Regions from separate parts of the Paenibacillus sp. Cedars genome, predicted to be linked through region 1. Evidence: predicted binding sites of a transcription regulator. Region 1 holds the regulator's gene; the other holds the start of a gene.
What was found. Region 1 encodes Rex, which represses fermentation and respiration genes when NADH is low (regulators of the CRP and FNR family bind a similar motif). Its sites were predicted from a motif close to TTGTGAAATATTTCACAA; they were not measured.
Positions count from the first base shown of each region.

Region 2: a site for Rex is predicted at 5,331-5,348, ahead of pflB (formate C-acetyltransferase). Genes of this name have one in related genera too.

Region 1 covers NZ_CP020866.1:3,527,999-3,537,600, forward strand. Annotated here, with positions in the region: gene B9D94_RS17760 (amidohydrolase) at 1-1,261, opposite strand, end outside; gene B9D94_RS17765 (redox-sensing transcriptional repressor Rex) at 1,236-1,901, opposite strand; gene dinG (ATP-dependent DNA helicase DinG) at 1,965-4,850, opposite strand; gene B9D94_RS17775 (hypothetical protein) at 5,024-5,653, opposite strand; gene panD (aspartate 1-decarboxylase) at 5,763-6,146, opposite strand; gene panC (pantoate--beta-alanine ligase) at 6,139-7,029, opposite strand; gene panB (3-methyl-2-oxobutanoate hydroxymethyltransferase) at 7,026-7,907, opposite strand; gene B9D94_RS17795 (biotin--[acetyl-CoA-carboxylase] ligase) at 8,189-9,178, opposite strand; gene B9D94_RS17800 (CCA tRNA nucleotidyltransferase) at 9,165-9,602, opposite strand, start outside.
Region 2 covers NZ_CP020866.1:3,702,612-3,712,213, reverse strand. Annotated here, with positions in the region: gene B9D94_RS18740 (winged helix-turn-helix transcriptional regulator) at 13-333, shown strand; gene B9D94_RS18735 (hypothetical protein) at 514-1,191, shown strand; gene B9D94_RS18730 (hypothetical protein) at 1,252-1,410, opposite strand; gene B9D94_RS18725 (Crp/Fnr family transcriptional regulator) at 1,500-2,225, opposite strand; gene adhE (bifunctional acetaldehyde-CoA/alcohol dehydrogenase) at 2,502-5,111, shown strand; gene pflB (formate C-acetyltransferase) at 5,422-7,668, shown strand; gene pflA (pyruvate formate-lyase-activating protein) at 7,712-8,440, shown strand; gene B9D94_RS18705 (ABC transporter substrate-binding protein) at 8,661-9,602, shown strand, end outside.

The sequences.
Region 1 (9,602 bases):
GGCGAATACGTTCCTCGTCGAGGGTAAGGCTGGCGCCATTTTTCACTACCTGCTTGCCGTCAACCCATACATGCTCTACATCCTTTGCACTGGCTGAATAGATCGCATGGGACACATAATCGGTTCGAGGAAGGAAGTGCGCCTGATCTGTATTCAACGCGATCATATCCGCCTTCATGCCGACGGCAAGTTTGCCTATATCTTCAATGAAAGCCGATTTGGCTCCATACTCCGTACCCATCCGCAGTGCTTCGGCTGCTGGAATGGCCGTAGGATCACCGCTTACCCCTTTATGGATCAATGCAGCCAGACGCATCTCTTCAAACATATCCAGATTGTTATTGCTCGCTGGTCCGTCGGTACCCAGGGACACGGTAACGCCGGCTTTCAGCAGTGCAGGCACGCGCGCTATACCACTGGCAAGCTTCAGATTACTGCCTGGATTATGAGAGACCGCGACTTGATATTTAGCCAAAATCTCGATCTCTTCATCAGTCAAATGGACGGCGTGCGCCAGAAGTGTAGGACGAGAGAACATGCCCAGCTTCTCCAGATGCGCAACGGGACGGAGTCCGTAGTCATTCACATTCTGGGCCACTTCCGTGTCCGTTTCCGACATATGTGTATGCAGCGGCAGATTCAAATCATGGGATGCTTGGACGAATTTTTCAATTAGATCCGGTGGACACGTATACGGTGCATGCGGCGAGAGCATCGTTGTGATTCTGCCATCGGCTTTGCCGTGCCAGTCCTTCGCAAATGCAACCGCCTCATCCAGTTTTTGCTGCTGAACCTCAGGCGGACATAATCCGATAACGCCACGGGTCAGGACACCGCGCATTCCTGAATCCTCTACCACCTTCGCAACCTGGTCCATCTGATCATACATATCCACAAAAGTTGTGGTTCCGCCCTTGATCATCTCCAGCACGGAAAGAGAGGCTCCCCAGTAAACATCATCGGCCGTGAATTTGGCTTCCATCGGCCACATTTTTTCCTGCAGCCATACTTGCAGCGCCAAATCGTCTCCATAACCGCGGAGCAGTGACATGGCAGCATGTCCATGGGTATTTACCAAACCAGGCAGGAACAACAGATGTGTGCCGTCGATAATCTCGGTTCCTTCCTCTACCAGCGGCTGTTCCTCACCAAGATAGGTAATGCGGTCATTCTCAACAAACATGTATCCACGAAGAACGGATCTTCCATCCTCAAGCACAGCAAAAGTACCGTTCTTAACCATCCACTTCGTTGTCGTCATGTGAAGCTTCCTCCTTACCGTTGTCCAAATAATAAGCCAAGCTCTGCAAATCGGTTGTAAAATCGGCCGTATGAATACGGATATGAGGTGGAGCTTTCAGGATGGTTGGCGCAAAATTCAGAATCGCTTCGATGCCTGCTGCAATAAGCTGATTAGCTACGTTTTGCGCCTCAAAATCCGGAACGGTAATAATCCCGATACGAATGCCGTATTCATGTACGGTTTTCTCAAGCTCTTCCATCGGCTGAACCGTCAAGTTGTTGATTTTCATACCAACTTTGGGGGAATATGAATCGAAAATAGCCACAATCTTCATATTATCCTTCAGGAATGCATTGTAATTGGATAATGCATGTCCAAGATTACCGGCTCCAACCAATGCTACATTAATCTTCTGGTCCAGCTTCAGAATCTGGCGAATCTTCTCAATCAAATAGGAAACATCATATCCGATCCCTTTCCGTCCAAAATCACCGAAATACGCCAGGTCCTTACGAATTTGAGCAGGATTCAGATCCAGTTTCTGCCCCAGCTCCTGGGATGAAACAGTTGAGACCTCCCGCTTCTGAAGCTCATTCAAATAGCGCAAATATACAGGTAATCTGCGGACCACGGCTTCCGAAATTTTTTCCGATTTCATGCATGCTCCCCCTAGTAAAGGTTAATAACTACATCTCTTGCATTTTCATTCTTCGTTTAGCTATCATTCATCGGATTGGTTATCTGCTCCAACCTCGACCTCTTCCTGAAGCCATTCCGAGATGCGTGGAACAATTCCCTCTGTCGGCATATGCTCCATCTTAGGTCCTGGCAAGGAATATAAGAAATATTTCCCGTAATAGGATTCAATCACCCGGGTATCGTATACAATCACGATCCCTTTATCCTGTGCCGTCCGCACCAGGCGGCCAAACCCTTGCTTGAACCGAATAACCGCTTGCGGAACGGAAAGCTTCATGAAGGGGTTCTTTTTCTGCTGCTGCAGCAGTTCACTCTTGGCTTCCACCAGCGGATGATTCGGCGGCTGGAAAGGCAGCCGTACAATAGCAAGACAGGTCAGCGCCTCGCCCGGAATGTCGACCCCTTCCCAGAAGGAGCTGGTGCCAAGGAGCACCGATGCGCTGCTCTCCTGGAAGCGTCGAATCAACTTGGTTCGACTGGTCCCGTCCATTCCTTGCCCCAGCACCGCAATGTCACTTAATGCCAATGCTTCCTTCAGTGGCTCATGCACCTGACGCAGCATCCGGTAAGAGGTGAACAGAACGAGCATCCTTCCATGGGTAGCGATCGCCGTTTCGGCCAGTGACTGCACAAGTGTGTTCACAAAGAGGGCATCCCCGACCGATCCCTTCACGCTCGGAAAATCACGTGGAACGACAAGCAGCGCTTGTTCTCTGTAATTAAACGGAGACGGCAGCTGAACCGTGTTCAGATTACCGGCTTCAGCCGCTTCCTGAAGACCCAGATTCTCGATCATGAACTGGAACGATTTATCCACCGACAAGGTAGCCGATGTCAGAATGACGCTTTGTTTTTTATCAAAAAACAATTCCTTTAAATGAGTGCTTACATCAACAGGCACTGCATAGAGCTGCAGCGATTTACTGCGGAAATTGCCATTAGCCTCCATCCAGTATACCGTACCCTCATCATTAAGAGCCATGAAGGAGCGCAAGTCCTCACGGTGAGCGGCCAGGTCTTTAAACAGTCCGGACAGATCCGTAAGCAAGCTGTCTGCACTGTAATCATCCAGATCTTCCTTCATTTCAGCAATCAGCTTGTCACCCTTGCGCACAACGTCACCCAGGGTCACATGAATCTGATGCTCCAGCTCCGCCAGCGATTGCCAATCCTTCGGTTTCTTGAGAGGCGATAACCGAAGTGAGAATTGGCCCGCGTCTCCTGGAGATGCATCCCCGCGTTCCGGCAGCAGTGCAAACAGCTGATCGCTAAGACGATCCCAATTTTCTTTGGCCGTGATGAGATCTGGATACATACGGTCAATGACAGAAGACCATTCTACGGCCTTCTCATGCGGTGAAGCCTGAAGCAGCTGGCGAAGCGCGGGAAGCTGTCCGCTGCGGCTGTCCTTGTACATCCGGGTCAACGTATGCACAACCGTAAAATATTTCATTTGCAAGCCAAGGTGCTTGCCCGCAACGTCCTCAAGATGATGTGCTTCGTCAATGACGAGGCGTTCATAACTCGGCAGCAGCTGATGATTGGCTTTAACGTCAGTGAACAGCTTCGAATGGTTCGTAATGACCACGTCGGCAACGCTCGCTTCATGTTTGGCCCTGTGGTAGTAGCATTTGCGGAACCATGGGCAGGCACGTCCAAGACAGGAATCCGAATCGCTGGAGATCGTCTCCCAGAAATCTCCGCCACGGCCGCCGAGGTTCAGCTCTTCATCGTCGCCGTTTTCTGTCTGTGTCAGCCAGACCAGCATCTGTGCTGCAATGATCACATCTTCCTTCGGCGAATGAAAATCTCTTCTATTTATTTTATGTTCAAATTTTCTCAAACACAAATAATGTCCTCTCCCCTTAAAAATAGCTGCTTTAAAGGGAAAAGGAACAACCTGAGTGAGCAGCGGTATATCCCGGTCACGCAGCTGTTCTTGAAGATTGATTGTATGCGTGCTGACCATGACCTTCTGTTCCTGCTTCACACTTTGATAGATCGAAGGCAGCAAATAGCCGAGGGACTTCCCTGTTCCCGTGCCTGCTTCAATCAACAGATGTTTATTATCATCCAGCGCCTGCATCACTTCTTGGAACATCATATCCTGAGCGTCTCTGCTCTCGTAATGAGGCAGCGTTTCCTTCAGACGGTCCCGGACATCGCTCATGTACTGTTCGAAGCTCACATCAGCCAGTGGGTTCGGCTCCGATTCGTCCCTTGCGGGTGCAATATCGTTCCAATCATCAACAGCCAGTGCAAACTGGCGATAATACGTATGGGTATCTCCGCCCTGTACAGCTTGGAATTCCCGTTCCGCCCGGATTCCGTCAAAGAACCAGGCCAAATCGCTATCCTCATCAGCAAAAAGATCACTTAACCGTTGAATGGTCAAGAGCGGAAGCTCATCGATCTCCTCCAGACATTTCAGCAGCGCATAGGCCGTTGCAAGTGCATCGCTGTCCGCTTGATGCGGACGGTCATGCTCCAGGCCGAAATGGGAAGACACCATTCCAAGCTGATATGAAGAAAGCGAAGGGAAGCATATTTTCAAGAAGTGCATCGTATCTAGAATCCGACCGCTGAACGGTAAATAGCCACAGCGATCGAGTGCATTTTGCAAAAAATTAAAATCAAAAGCTACGTTATGCCCAACCAATACCACATCGTCGAGCATGGGCACAAGTTCCATCATCATTTCCTCTAGGGATGGAGCGTCCGCTACATCGCTGTCAGAAATACCGGTCAAACCGGTGATAAACGGAGGGATTGGAATCCCGGGATTGACATAAGTGCCGTACACGCGGGATATACTTCGATCCTCTTCGATGATGGCCAGTCCGACCTGAATAATCTCATCTGCAGACTGGTTGCCCGTGGTTTCAAAATCCAATACGGCAAATTTCATTCGACTAAATCCCTTTCCTCCAGACTAATTAACAGCATACCAGAAGTTGCGGGTTTTGAACATTCCGGGTAAAAAATCCCCTCACCCTCCCCTTCCTGCTTCACACGGCAAAAAGCGATGCCAAAGTCTCTTTAGAATGAGCTCTGGCATCGCTTCTTGTTAGGCTTTTTCTTCTACAGCAAAGAGATCAGTTGGCTGCCGTACTGAAGTTCACCGCGGTTCTTCTTGCAGACCTCCAGATTAATAATGGGATCGGGCAGAGTCGGATCGCTGTGAATTGCCAGTGCGAAATTTTCTTCGGCCTTCCCTTGTTGTCCATTCAATACCTCGATGCATCCAAGTGCATTGTAGATCATCGCCCGGAGCTTCTTGTTATCTGCCAGCGGCAGAATGGACATCAATACATCAGATGCCTGAGCTGTCTGCCCCATATAAAGATGGGACATCGCAATGTACAGCTTGATCAGAAGGCTCTCCGGAAATACCACAGCGGCAGCCCCAAACTGCTGTATTGCCGGCTGGAACATCAACAACTTGTAATAACCTTGGCCACGGATAAAAGCATCAAGCTGCAATTCAGGCGCTTCGGTCGGCGGAAAAACCGGGGGTGATACGGCATTTTCGCGGAAAATGGCCATCTTCTCTTCAAATTGGAGCCACTCCTCGATAATTGCTTCACTCATGCTTTTGAGCATGTTCCAGTTTTGTACCAGCGCCTGTTTTTGGGGACCTTGTGCAGAAGGGTAATGCTTCACAATTTCATCTAACATGTTGTTCATTTCAGCGAATACATGTTGAAACATAGCTGCATCCCACCCTTAGCGGAAAAATGAGATCAGTGCATCGACCTGAACTCATTTTCTGTAGAAGTCGGTCTTTTCATCCCTTTGGGCTTCCGTCACATTTTGGCTCTTAGAGAACCGCCGCGTGGACTTCGCGATACTCCGTCGTAACCGGCTTATTCATTTCGTCGACAATCACAACCGTAGGCGTATGATGGTCGTATTCCTCTTTGGACATCATGGCATAAGAAATGATAATTACATTGTCTCCAGGTTGAACAAGCCTTGCTGCGGCGCCGTTCAGGCATATAACCCCGCTACCGCGTTCGCCTTTGATAACGTACGTTTCCAAACGGGCGCCATTGTTATTGTTCACGATTTGAACTTTTTCATTCTCCAGCAAGTCTGCAGCCTCCATTAAATTTTCATCAATGGTAATGCTGCCCACATAATTCAGATTGGCTTCCGTCACCGTAGCCCGGTGGATTTTGGATTTCATCATCGTTCTAAACATGGGATCCCCCTACTTTTGGTTGGATTAGCGCATTGTCAATGAGACGAGTTCTGCCGAAGCGCACAGCCAGCGCCATAATTACCGGGCTGTCTCCATCAACCATACGATAAGAATCTTCCACTGGAACAAGTTCCGGGAATGTGAGTAATTCTGCATATTCAATATCGGCCAGTGGGGAACGGGATATATATTCTCGAAGATGTGCACGGATCTCTCCTGCCGTTGCCGCCTGCCCTTGCTGGATTGCCTCCTGAGCCGTCCGCAGTGAACCTGACAGCACAAGAGCCTGTTCCCGCTCTTCCGGCTTCAAATACACGTTCCGCGAGCTCAGGGCCAGACCGTCGGCTTCACGGATGATGGGACAGGGCACGATGGTGACATCCATGTTCAAATCCCGTACCATTTGTTCAATGACAGCCACCTGCTGCGCGTCCTTCATCCCGAAAAAGGCGTAATCCGGTTTTATGATATTGAACAGTTTACTGACAACGGTGGTTACGCCGTCAAAATGCCCGGGGCGGGATGCTCCGCACAATAAAGACGTTATTTCCGCTACGGAAATCTTGGTTTTTGTTGGCTGCGGATACATTTCCTGTACAGCTGGAATGAACACCACGTCTACGCCTTCCGATTCCGCCAATGCCACATCACGCGCTTCATCTCGCGGGTAGGTTTCGAAATCTTCACCGGGACCGAACTGTATCGGATTGACGAAGATGCTGATGACCACCGTTCCTGACATTTCACGTGCTTTACGCATCAGACTGGCGTGTCCTTCATGCAAATAGCCCATCGTCGGCACAAGACCTACCGGTCCGTAACCGGATTGCTGGCGATCCTGAATTTCGGATCTCAATTCCGCAATTGTGCGAATCACTTTCATGAAGTCGTGCCCACCTTTTCCTTGGTACCGCCATATAATGTCGTTTCTACCACTGCTTTAGTCTCTGTTTTGAACACATGCTCTTCGGCCGGGAATGAGCGGTCCTTCACTTCCCTAACATACTGTGAAATGCCATCGCGGATGATGGTTCCGACATCAGCGTAGGTTTTAACGAAGCGTTTGTCCCGATAAGGGGACGCATATTTCAATATATCATGGTATACCAGTACTTGACCGTCACAATAACGACCGGCACCAATGCCAATGGTTGGTATGCTCAGCGCTTTGGAAATTTCAGCTGCTGTTTCTTCCGTCACCAGCTCCAATACAACTGCAAATGCACCTGCGGCTTCAAGTGCCTTCGCGTCATTCATGAGCCGCTCGGCATCACGAGCATCCTTGCCTTGTATGCGATAGCCGCCAATCTGATTCACGGATTGAGGCGTCAGCCCGATGTGCCCAAGTACCGGAACACCGGATTGTACAATACGTTTGACGGTATCGGCGATTTCTTCGCCACCCTCCATTTTCACGGCATGCGCATGGCCTTCCTGCATCAACCTCCGAACGCCTCGCAAGCTTTCATCAATGCCCCCATGGTAGGTCATAAACGGCATGTCGGCTACGATAAAGGTCTCTTCCGCCCCCCGAGCAACCGCGCGAGTATGGTATACCATATCATCCAGCGTTACAGGAATCGTTGAATTGTAGCCCAGCACTACGTTGCCAAGCGAATCGCCTACCAATATCATATCGATATCTGCTTCCTCCGCCAGCTTGGCAGAAGGATAATCGTACGCGGTCAGCATCGTAATCGGTACGCCCTTCTTCTTCATGTTTTTCATTTTTACAATGTTTAGTGCTTGTTTGCCTGCCATTGTGACACAGCCTCCCTGTGTAATTTAGTTAAACACAATAAAAAAAACCTTTTAGCACGACCGCTAAAAAGTCCGAAAGGCAAAAAAGAGTCACTCGCGATCGTCCCTTCTGTCTCGGTCCTTTCGGCTCAGAGCAGAATCCAACGTAACCGGCATAACAGTTATGAAGGTGTTCTATAACATGTTTCTTGCAAAACTTGCGCAGAGTGCAATTCGCTGTTCACGATACCGCCTCTGGCTATAGTATAACAAAATGCCGCTGCAATTTCACCATGTTTGATTTACCTGGTATTAAAAAGAATATCTCCAGAATAAACAGGTATCGTCTCATTCTCGTTATTCCGCACCAGCAATGCGCCGTCCTTATTGAGGCCTGTGGCGATTCCAATGAAACTGTCTCGCATCGTCTGGACACGCACCTCCCGACCGATTGAGCCTGACAATGCTTCCCAGAGCGATGAAATCGGTTCAAATCCCTGCTCGTTGTACAGTTCATACAGAACTTCCATCTCCGCCATGATGGTTTGAATCAATTCGGTTCGATTGATGGTTTTACCGCCAGCCATTCGAATCGAGGTTGCAACGTCACGCAGCTCTTCCGGAAAATCCGTCTCCTTCAGATTGGCGCTAATTCCGATTCCTGCCACGCAGTAACGGACTCTTTCATCTTCCGTAGCAGACTCCAGCAGAATCCCGCAAACCTTCTTACCCTGAAACAAAATATCGTTAGGCCACTTGATATCCGTCTTTATTCCAGCGGATTTCATGATGGCTCGGCAAACCGCCACGCCCGTCAGCAAGGTAAGCTGCTGGGTTAAATGCAGCGGCTGTTTCGGCCGTAGTACGAGGCTCATCCATATTCCCTTGCCCCGCGGGGAATGAAATCTCCGCCCCATTCGGCCGCGCCCGCCCGTTTGTTCTTCCGAGATGACTAAAGTGCCTTCCGGTGCTCCCTCTTCAGCCAACTGCCGGGCGTCCTCTTGAGTAGAGGTCGTTCTGTCCAATAACGTTACTTGCTTGCCTAGGATTTTACTGGTCATCCCCGCTTCCAGTTGATCCACACTCAGCTTGTCCGGCGATTCCATCATGCGATAGCCGAGTCTCGGGAGAGCTTCAAAATCATAACCCAAACTTCGCAGTTTATTGATCTGCTTCCATACAGCCGTCCGACTTATGGACAGCTTGCGGCTTATTTCTTCTCCTGACAAAAATTGACCGGAATTCTCCTGAAACATACTCAGCAGCGAATTGTCTTGATCATGATCCTTCATTATTAATTACCACCCGCTTTGCTTCATTAATCAACGATTCCTTATCGTTGTTAATTAGACCTGCCGCCGCCTTCTCCAGCAGTTCCCCGAGAAGTTCGCCAAGCCAGGCTCCACCGCGCTTGTCCAGCGCCAGCAGCAGCTCGCTTCCCGTAATATTCAGATCCTTCAGATTTCGAATCTGAAGCTCCTGCAGCCAGCCCTCAAGCTGCTCCATCACGGCCGGCGATACGGTCGCCGCTCCGGTCCATTCCATAGCCGTCTGCATCTGCAGCCAGCTATGAGCCGCTTCCGCCCCGTGAGCAAGAACAAGCTTGATCCACGTCAGCCTGCCGCTCTGTTTTTCTTTTTCTTTTTCTTTTTCTTCATTGACCTGTGCATATGATTCGTGAAGCGCCAGCAATTTCACAATCGCTTCCCGCTGTTT
Region 2 (9,602 bases), 170 kb from region 1:
AGGTGAAGAGATATGGAAGTTACAAATGTTACGATGTGTCCCCGTTTTGAATCTGCGTTTTCTTTTCTGGGCAAACGGTGGAACGGTTTGATTATTCAGACATTGATGAGCGGGCCTAAGCGCTTTAAGGATATTTCCAATTTGATTCCGTCCATGAGTGACAAAATGCTCTCGGAGCGGATGAAGGATTTGGAGTGCGAAGGCATATTGATTCGTCATGTCTATCCGGAAACGCCGGTACGTATCGAATATGAACTAACTGAAAAAGGGAATGCACTTCGTCCGGTAATGGAACAAGTGGCTTCCTGGGCAGAGCAATGGGTCGAAAGATGAGTCATCTTAAGATCCCCGTTGACGATTAAACCCTGGCATGAGACAACTCATTTCAGGGTTTTTTTTCAAAATTTGAAGTATGATTTTTTTACAATGAAGCAAGATATGTGGACATGCACCAATCCGATGCACCTGCTATATGATGTATATAACCCAGCGGTAAATCAAGGAGGCGAGCCCATGATCAAGCGAACGTATATCTCCCATTTTCATTATGGACAAGAGGATATCTCAGAACTTGAAAACGCTTCAATGCAAGTCCTTCATATTTTTGAGAAGACCAAGCGGATGCTGAGTCAGTATTTGCCCGAGCCGCTGTGGTTGGCTTTATCCGGAACAAGCCCAGAATCGGCGGATGCCGCCAGCCGGAATTGCAGCGATGTGAACGACATGTTTCAGAAATGGGTGAAGGGTCCCCGTGGATGGAAATTCATCGGTTATGAAACGGATAAATCAAAAACAACCGGCGGGCAGGATAAGGGGCGTCTGGGCAGATTTCTGCAGATGATAATCTGGTCCCATTATGAGAAGATTGCAATGCTCCATCCATTTCTCGGCAGTGAGCCGTTTTTTGACGGGGAGGAGCTGGATGTGATTGCTGCTTATTTTGTGCCGACGTACATCAGTGCCGAACCCTTGTTGCAGCAAGGGAAGACGTTCAAGGCTATTCAAGGTGGCGTCATTTTGTATCAGGAACATATTCAGGCACCGGCTGTCATTATGCAATCGGGCAGTGACTGGCTGGAGGGAAACTGGATGACGGGTGTGGATCTGGATGCGAAGGGGTTTGCCGGGATCCGGCCTTATCTGAAAGTGCCAAGCGGAGAACGAGCCTATATGGAGGCTCAGATCATATAACATAGATAAACACACCCTCTAGAGGAAGGTGTGTTTATGACGTGCAGTCTTTCCAATCGTTTACCGGTGTTCCACCAGGTCAATCGCACCAAGCACAAGATGAGCCAGTCCGAAGCCGAGAATACCGGTTGCGGCAAGTTTATACTTGCTGCTAAGCAGAGCGGCACCCGAAGCAGAAACCACAGTTCCAAGAACAGCAGGAATCAAACCTTCACGCATGCTGAGCACTCCCTTTAATTTTGGTTTGGAAAGACAAGGTTTATTGTGGTCAAAAGGCTGTATATTATGCACAGCGAGACGCAGTGACATTAAATCCGGCAAATTTCGAGCGGACACATCTCGCAATGGCATATTTCCTGCAGCATCGGCAGATCCTTGATGACAATCATACCACCGGCATATTCAATGGCGTCTTTTTTACGGAGATCACTCAGCATCCGGTTCACGCTTTCGCGGGTTGCCCCAATCATGTTCGAGAGATCGGTGTGGGTAATCTTCTTATTAATGAGAATGGTATCATCTGCCTGATGCTGACCGTACGTATTGCTCAGACGAATCAGCGTCGAGGTTAATGCACCCGGCTTGCCGTACATCATAAGATCACGGAATTTGGTCTGGGTGATCCGGTGGTGAATGCCCATCCACTTCATAAAATCAATGGCAAAATCACAATGCTGACAGATCAGCATTTCCAAATCCTTATGCTCGATAACCCCGACCACACTATCCTCAAGCACCTCTGCCGAGAAGCTGTGATTGGTGCTGAAGAATGGATCGGCCTGACCGACCATATCCCCTGGATGATACATATATAGAATAAGCTCTTTGCCTTCATCAGTCGATTTAGTTAACTTAATTCTTCCTTGTTTCACGAAGTACAACTTGTCGGCGAAGTCACCTTCCCAGAACAAATGGGAGCCTTCAGGGAGTACTCTTTCCTTCATGGTGACCAGCAGACGGTTGCGGTTTTGTTCCGAGAAGCACTGGGTGTTCCCTAGGTTTTCGATTTCCATTACATTGTCTACAGTTTTCATGTTGGTATCCCCTAACATCCTAAAATTTGATCTGTTTAATCTTTAAATACATTATAACGTGAAAACATTCACTTGTGGGGCGGAACAAGAGGGAAATGATGGCGAATTTTCAAACTTTGTGATCTCTTTCACTTGAAATAGGGCGAAGACAGGTATAAATCACACAGAAAAGATAAATTTTAATATTGTGAAATATTTCACATGATTTTAGAAATGGCTGTGATACGATCAAACCGTAGAAGAGAAAGAATCATGAACCATGGGAGGATGAGAGATATGGCTGTGAGTAAAGGAACGAGCGAAGTAAAGGGACAGACAGCAGGGGAGTACATTCAAGGTCTGATTGACAAAGCGAACCGGGCGAAAGAAAAGTTTATGGAATTGAATCAGGAGCAAATTGACGGGATTGTGCAGGCGATGGCCATCGCAGGCCTTGATAAGCATATGCAGCTGGCAAAAATGGCTGTAGAAGAAACTGGCCGCGGTGTATATGAGGATAAAATTATCAAAAACTTGTTTGCCACAGAGTACATCCACAACAGCATCAAGTATGACAAAACGGTGGGTGTCATTGAGGATAACGCTTTTGACAGCTTTCAAAAAATTGCGGAGCCGATCGGGATCATCATGGGGATTACCCCGGTAACCAATCCCACCTCCACAACAATTTTTAAGGCACTGATCTCCATCAAAACAAGAAACCCGATCATTTTCGGATTCCATCCATCCGCACAGGCATGCAGCAGGGAAGCTGCCCTGATATTGCGGGATGCTGCTGTTGCTCAAGGTGCTCCGGCCGATTGCATTCAGTGGATCGAGGCTCCTTCCATGGATAAAACCAATACACTGATGAACCATCCTGATGTTGCCTGCATTCTGGCTACCGGCGGATCCGCGATGGTAAAGGCAGCCTACAGCTGCGGTAAACCTGCGCTTGGTGTAGGACCCGGCAATGTGCCTTGCTTCATTGAAAAGAGTGCAGATCTGGATCAGGCGGTAAATGACCTGATTCTGTCCAAGACCTTTGATAACGGTATGATATGTGCTTCTGAACAGGCAGTCATTATAGAGGAGCCTATCTATACGGCAGTGAAGAAAAAAATGATGGCCAGCGGCTGTTATTTCGTAAACAGGGAGGAACTGGCGAAGCTGACTGCACACGCGATGGTATCGGAGAAATGTGCGGTTAATCCGTCAATCGTCGGACAGCCGGCATTCAAGATTGCCGAGGCCTGCGGCTTTGAAGTGCCGGAGAGCACCAAAATTCTGGTCGCCGAGCTGGAGGGAGTAGGTCCTGCATATCCACTGTCTGCCGAGAAGCTCAGTCCGGTTCTGGCCTGCTATAAAGTGAAAAATGCAGAGGAAGGAATTACGCGCGCGGAAGAAATGGTAGCATTTGGCGGTATGGGCCACTCGTCGGTCATCCACTCGCACAATGAGGAAATCATCATGAAATTCTCGGACCGGATGAAGACCTGCCGTATTCTGGTGAACCAGCCATCCTCGCAAGGCGGGATTGGTGACATCTACAACACGAACCTGCCATCGTTGACGCTGGGCTGCGGTTCGTATGGCCGTAACTCTACCTCGTCGAACGTAACAGCCGTCAACCTCATCAACGTGAAAAGGGTGAACCGCAGAACCGTGAATATGCAGTGGTTTAAAGTGCCGGATAAAATCTATTTTGAAAAAGGATCCACGCAGTATCTTGCCAAAATGCCCGATATTACCCGGGTTGCTATCGTAACCGATCCGATGATGGTGAAGCTTGGCTACGTAGAGCGGGTAGAGCACTATCTGCGTCAGCGCAGAGTGCCGGTTGCTATCGAGGTGTTCTCGGAGGTTGAGCCGGATCCTTCCACAACGACGGTAGAACGCGGATCGGAGATGCTGAAGCGATTCCAGCCGGACTGCATCATTGCCCTCGGCGGCGGTTCGCCGATGGATGCAGCAAAAGCGATGTGGCTGTTCTATGAATACCCGGATACGGACTTCAATAATCTGAAGCAAAAATTTATGGATATCCGCAAACGGGTCTATAAATATCCGAAGCTTGGACAGAAGGCAAAATTCGTTGCCATTCCAACCACCTCGGGAACGGGCTCGGAAGTGACCTCGTTTGCGGTCATTACGGATAAAGTGCTGGGGAATACCAAGTACCCGCTGGCTGACTATGAGCTGACCCCGGATGTTGCGATTATCGATCCGGAATTTGTATACACCCTGCCAAAAACAGCGGTAGCGGATACCGGGATGGACGTTTTGACACATGCCATCGAGGCGTACGTATCGGTCATGGCTAACGATTTCACGGATGGTTTGGCAATCAAGGCCATACAGCTGGTGTTCCAGTATCTTGAGCAATCGGCGCTTACCGGCGACAAGCTGGCCAGAGAGAAAATGCATAATGCTTCGACGCTTGCCGGCATGGCCTTCGCGAATGCATTCCTTGGCATCAACCATAGCCTTGCGCATAAATGGGGCGGCCAGTATCACACAGCTCACGGGCGAACCAATGCAATCCTGCTGCCGCACGTCATCCGTTACAATGCCAAGAAGCCAACCAAATTTGCCGCTTGGCCTAAATACACTCACTTTGTAGCCGATGAGAGATATGCAGAAATTGCAAGGATTCTGGGCTTGTCTGCAAGAACGACGGAAGAGGGCGTCAACAGTTTGATCGGTGCAATCCGAGAGCTGAACAAGAAGCTGGGCATCGAAGAGTCGTTCCAGCAGCTGGGAATCGATCCTCAAGATTTTGAGAAACGTGTTGAGCATTTGGCGGACCGGGCCTTTGAAGACCAGTGCACTACGAGCAATCCAAAGCTGCCGCTTGTCACAGAGCTTGCGGAAGTATACCGCAACACGTTCTACGGCCGCTTTTAAATCCAAGAAATACAAGAGACGGGTTGTGGACTGCGGACTGCATAACAGAAGCGGGCGGGTAAAACAGAGTGATAAAAATCACGGGAAAAGATAAGTTTGTGATTTTTATCACAGATGCTGAGAATAAACAGGATTACAATAAAAGTGTAGAAGAAAGCTGAATCTCAGGTCTGTGATATAGAAGCTTGAAGGTACACGGCGGGGTCGAGGCAGCATTGATCGTGAAAATAATCACATTAAGATCTGAGATGGATCAATGTGTGACTCCGCCTGTGCGGCAAGCTGCAGCATAATCTAGGAGGGATTCAATATGTCGGTGATTGAAAAAGAAGTGGGCTGGAAAGGTTTTAAATCAGGTAAATGGAACAAGCGGATTGACGTTAATGATTTTATTGCAGAGAACATAACACCTTATTATGGCTCTGATGATTTTTTGGCAGGACCAACGGACAACACGAAGGCACTCTGGGATATCGTATCGGATTTAACCAAAAAAGAACGGGATAACGGCGGGGTGCTGGATGTCGATGTGAATACGCCTTCCACGATTGTGTCCCATCAACCTGGCTATTTGGATAAGGAGAAGGAACAGATCGTCGGCGTACAGACGGATGAGCCGTTCAAGCGTTCGATACAACCGTTCGGCGGAATCCGAATGATGATTGATGCTTGCAACGCATATGGTTTTGAAATGCCGCAAGCGGTAGTGGACATCTTCTCAGGCATACGCAAAACACATAACCAGGGCGTGTTTGATGCCTATACCTCGGAGATGAGGGCAGCCCGTAAGGCAGGGATTATTACAGGTCTTCCCGATGCTTATGGCCGTGGTCGTATTATTGGCGATTATCGCAGAATCTCCTTGTATGGTGTAGATGTCTTGATCCAGGATAAATTGCGAGAGCTGAGCGAGCTTGAGGTTGATGCGATGGATGAGCCGGTGATCCGATTGCGGGAAGAATTGTCCGAGCAAATCCATGCACTCAAGGAATTGAAGGAAATGGCGGGCATGCACGGCTTTGACATTTCGAAGCCTGCGAATACGGCGAAGGAAGCATTCCAATGGCTGTATTTTGGTTATTTAGCTGCTATCAAGGAACAGAATGGCGCAGCCATGTCGCTTGGCCGGGTATCTACTTTCCTCGATATCTACATCCAGCGTGATCTGGCTGAAGGCAAGCTGACGGAAGAGACTGCACAGGAGCTGGTTGACCATTTTGTCATGAAACTACGGATCGTGAAGTTCCTGCGTACACCGGACTACAATGAACTGTTCAGCGGTGATCCAACATGGGTCACAGAATCGATTGGCGGTATGTCGTTAAATGGGGGAACAAGAGTAACCAAGAACAGCTTCCGTTTCCTGCATACGTTGTACAATTTGGGCCCTGCCCCGGAACCGAACTTGACGGTATTATGGTCTGAGAAACTGCCCGAAGGCTTCAAGAAATACTGCTCGAAGGTATCGATCGAAACCAGCTCGATCCAATATGAGAACGATGATCTCATGCGTCCGATTTACGGAGACGATTACGGGATTGCCTGCTGCGTATCCGCTATGCGCATCGGGAAACAGATGCAGTTCTTCGGAGCCAGAGCCAACCTAGCCAAAGCGCTCCTGTATGCGATCAACGGCGGGAAGGATGAGAAATCCGGCGCCCAGGTTGGTCCGGAATACCCCGCTATTACGGCAGAGGTTCTGAGTTATGACGAGGTCATGAAGCGATTCAAGCCGATGATGGAATGGCTTGCAAAGCTGTATATGAACACACTGAACGTGATCCACTATATGCATGATAAATACAGCTACGAACGGATTGAAATGGCGCTTCATGATCGGGATATTCTGCGGACGATGGCATGCGGTATAGCGGGCCTGTCCGTAGCGGCGGATTCGCTGAGTGCAATCAAGCATGCACAGGTGAAGCCTGTACGCAATGAGCAAGGGATTGCAGTTGATTTTGAAATAGAAGGCGACTTTCCGTGCTACGGTAACAACGACGATCGGGTTGACGACATCGCCGTAGAACTCGTTGAAGCCTTCATGAGCATGATTCGCAAACACAAGGCATACCGCGATGCGATGCCGACCCAATCGGTGCTGACCATTACGTCCAATGTCGTATACGGCAAGAAAACGGGAACCACACCGGATGGCCGCAAGGCGGGCGAGCCGTTTGCGCCGGGTGCGAACCCTATGCACGGACGCGATAAGAAGGGTGCCCTCGCTTCATTGACTTCCGTGGCCAAGCTGCCTTATGAGGACAGCCTTGACGGGATATCGAATACATTCTCGATTGTACCGAAAGCCCTCGGGAAGGAAAGCGAGATTCGCGTGAACAATCTGGTTGCGATGCTGGATGGATATTTTGGAAGCAAGGCTCATCATCTGAACGTGAACGTGTTTGACCGGGAGCAGCTGATGGATGCGATGGAACATCCGGAGAATTATCCGCAGTTAACGATCCGGGTATCCGGGTATGCGGTCAATTTTGTCAAACTGACACGCGAACAGCAGCTCGACGTGATCAATCGTACCTTCCACGGTACGATGTAAGAATGGAAAGTAACAACAGCGGATACAGAAAGGATGACGCCCTATGCTTAAAGGTCATATACACTCCATAGAAACGTTCGGAACGGTGGACGGTCCAGGTATCCGCTTTGTACTCTTCATGCAGGGATGTCTGCTGAAGTGTCAATATTGCCACAATCCGGATACGTGGGGATTGCATGAAGGACAGGAAATGACGGTAGAGGATGTGCTGGCTCAGATTGAGCCTTATCTAAGTTACTATCGTTCTTCCGGTGGAGGGCTGACCGTATCCGGAGGCGAGCCGACACTGCAGTATCCTTTTGTAACCGAGCTGTTTAAGGAAGTAAAGCGCCGCTGGAATCTGCACACAACCCTTGACAGCAACGGTTATAATGAGCCGGAGAAAATATCGGAGCTGCTGGAGCATACCGACTTGGTTCTGCTCGATCTGAAGCATATCAACGATGAGAAGCATATCAAGCTGACCGGGAAGTCGAATGAGAGGACGCTGAAGACCGCCCGCTGGCTGTCCCACCATGGTCGAAAAATGTGGGTCCGGCACGTATATGTGCCGGGTATCCATGACAGCGAACACGACCTGAGGGCGCTCGGTCAATTTATTCGCACTTTACAAGGCGTTGATAAATTCGAAATTCTGCCCTACCATCAGATGGGTGTGTACAAATGGAAGGAACTCGGAATGGCATATCCGCTAGAAGGAGTTCCGTCACCGTCAGAGGAAGAAATCGCACGCGCTTATCAGTTGATTGGCGAAGCAGCCGAGCAAAAATAATCGGTGGCGAACTAATTTTGTTGTATTATACTGAACATAATATGTTATTATTTTTAACAATAACCTTTCCTCATTATGGAAGGGTTATTGTTTTTTGTGGAGGATTTTATCCCTTAGATAGAAAAATATCGACCTATCGAAAAGTGGAATCGCTTTCTATAATGAAGATGTAAGGAAAACGCCTATCAAATATACAAATACTTCGGGAGGGTCAAAGACAATGAAGAAAAAGGGTCTGGCATTATTAATGTCGCTTCTGTTCGTCTCGTCCGCACTTTTGTCCGCATGCGGTGACAACGGAGCAGAGAAACCATCAGGTGGTACGGAAGGCGCGGCCAGCAATGAACCGTTTGAAATTACAATTCGCCATACGCAGGTAGGTGAATCCAAGAAGTTCCGTCTTGCATTGCTGAACGATGTGGTCAGCAAAACCGAAGAAGCTGTACCCGGGCTTAAAATCAAGCTGGACGCAGTAGACTCCGAAGTGAACCGTAAAGAGAAATTAAGAGGCGAGATGGCCGCAGGTAAGCCGCCGGAAGTATTCGATGTGTTCGGAAGCCCGGACGCAGGCGTATATTCCAAAGAAGGCTTGATGCTTGATTTAACCCCTATTTTGGAAGAACTAGGCATTAAAGACAAATTTACAACACTGGATCCATTCACGCATGAAGGCAAGATTTACGGATTGCCAATCGGCGGCTCCATTGAAGGGATTTTCTATAACAAGGATTACTTTGCACAGAAAGGTCTGACCGTGCCGAAAACTTTGGCGCAGCTGGAGCAAATTGCGGAAACAATCAAAGCCGACGGAAAAATTCCGTTTGCACAATCCTCCAAGGACGCATGGATTCCGCTCATGACCACGAATAATCTGTGGAGCTATTATGCAGGAGCGGAAGTTACGTATGGCTTTAAGACCGGAGAAACCAAATGGACCGATCCGAAAGTCGTAGAAGGCGTGAAGAAACATCAGGAATGGGTTGAAAAGGGTTACTTCAAAAAAGGCGAGCTCGGTTTCGAGTATGCGGACATGAGAAACCAGATCATCTCCGGCGAAGCTATGATGATGATGGACGGATCGTGGGCTAACTCCGTATTCAGAGATCCGGCTCAAGCAGGCGATATGGTAGGCAAGATCGGATACTTTAACCTGCCTCCGGTT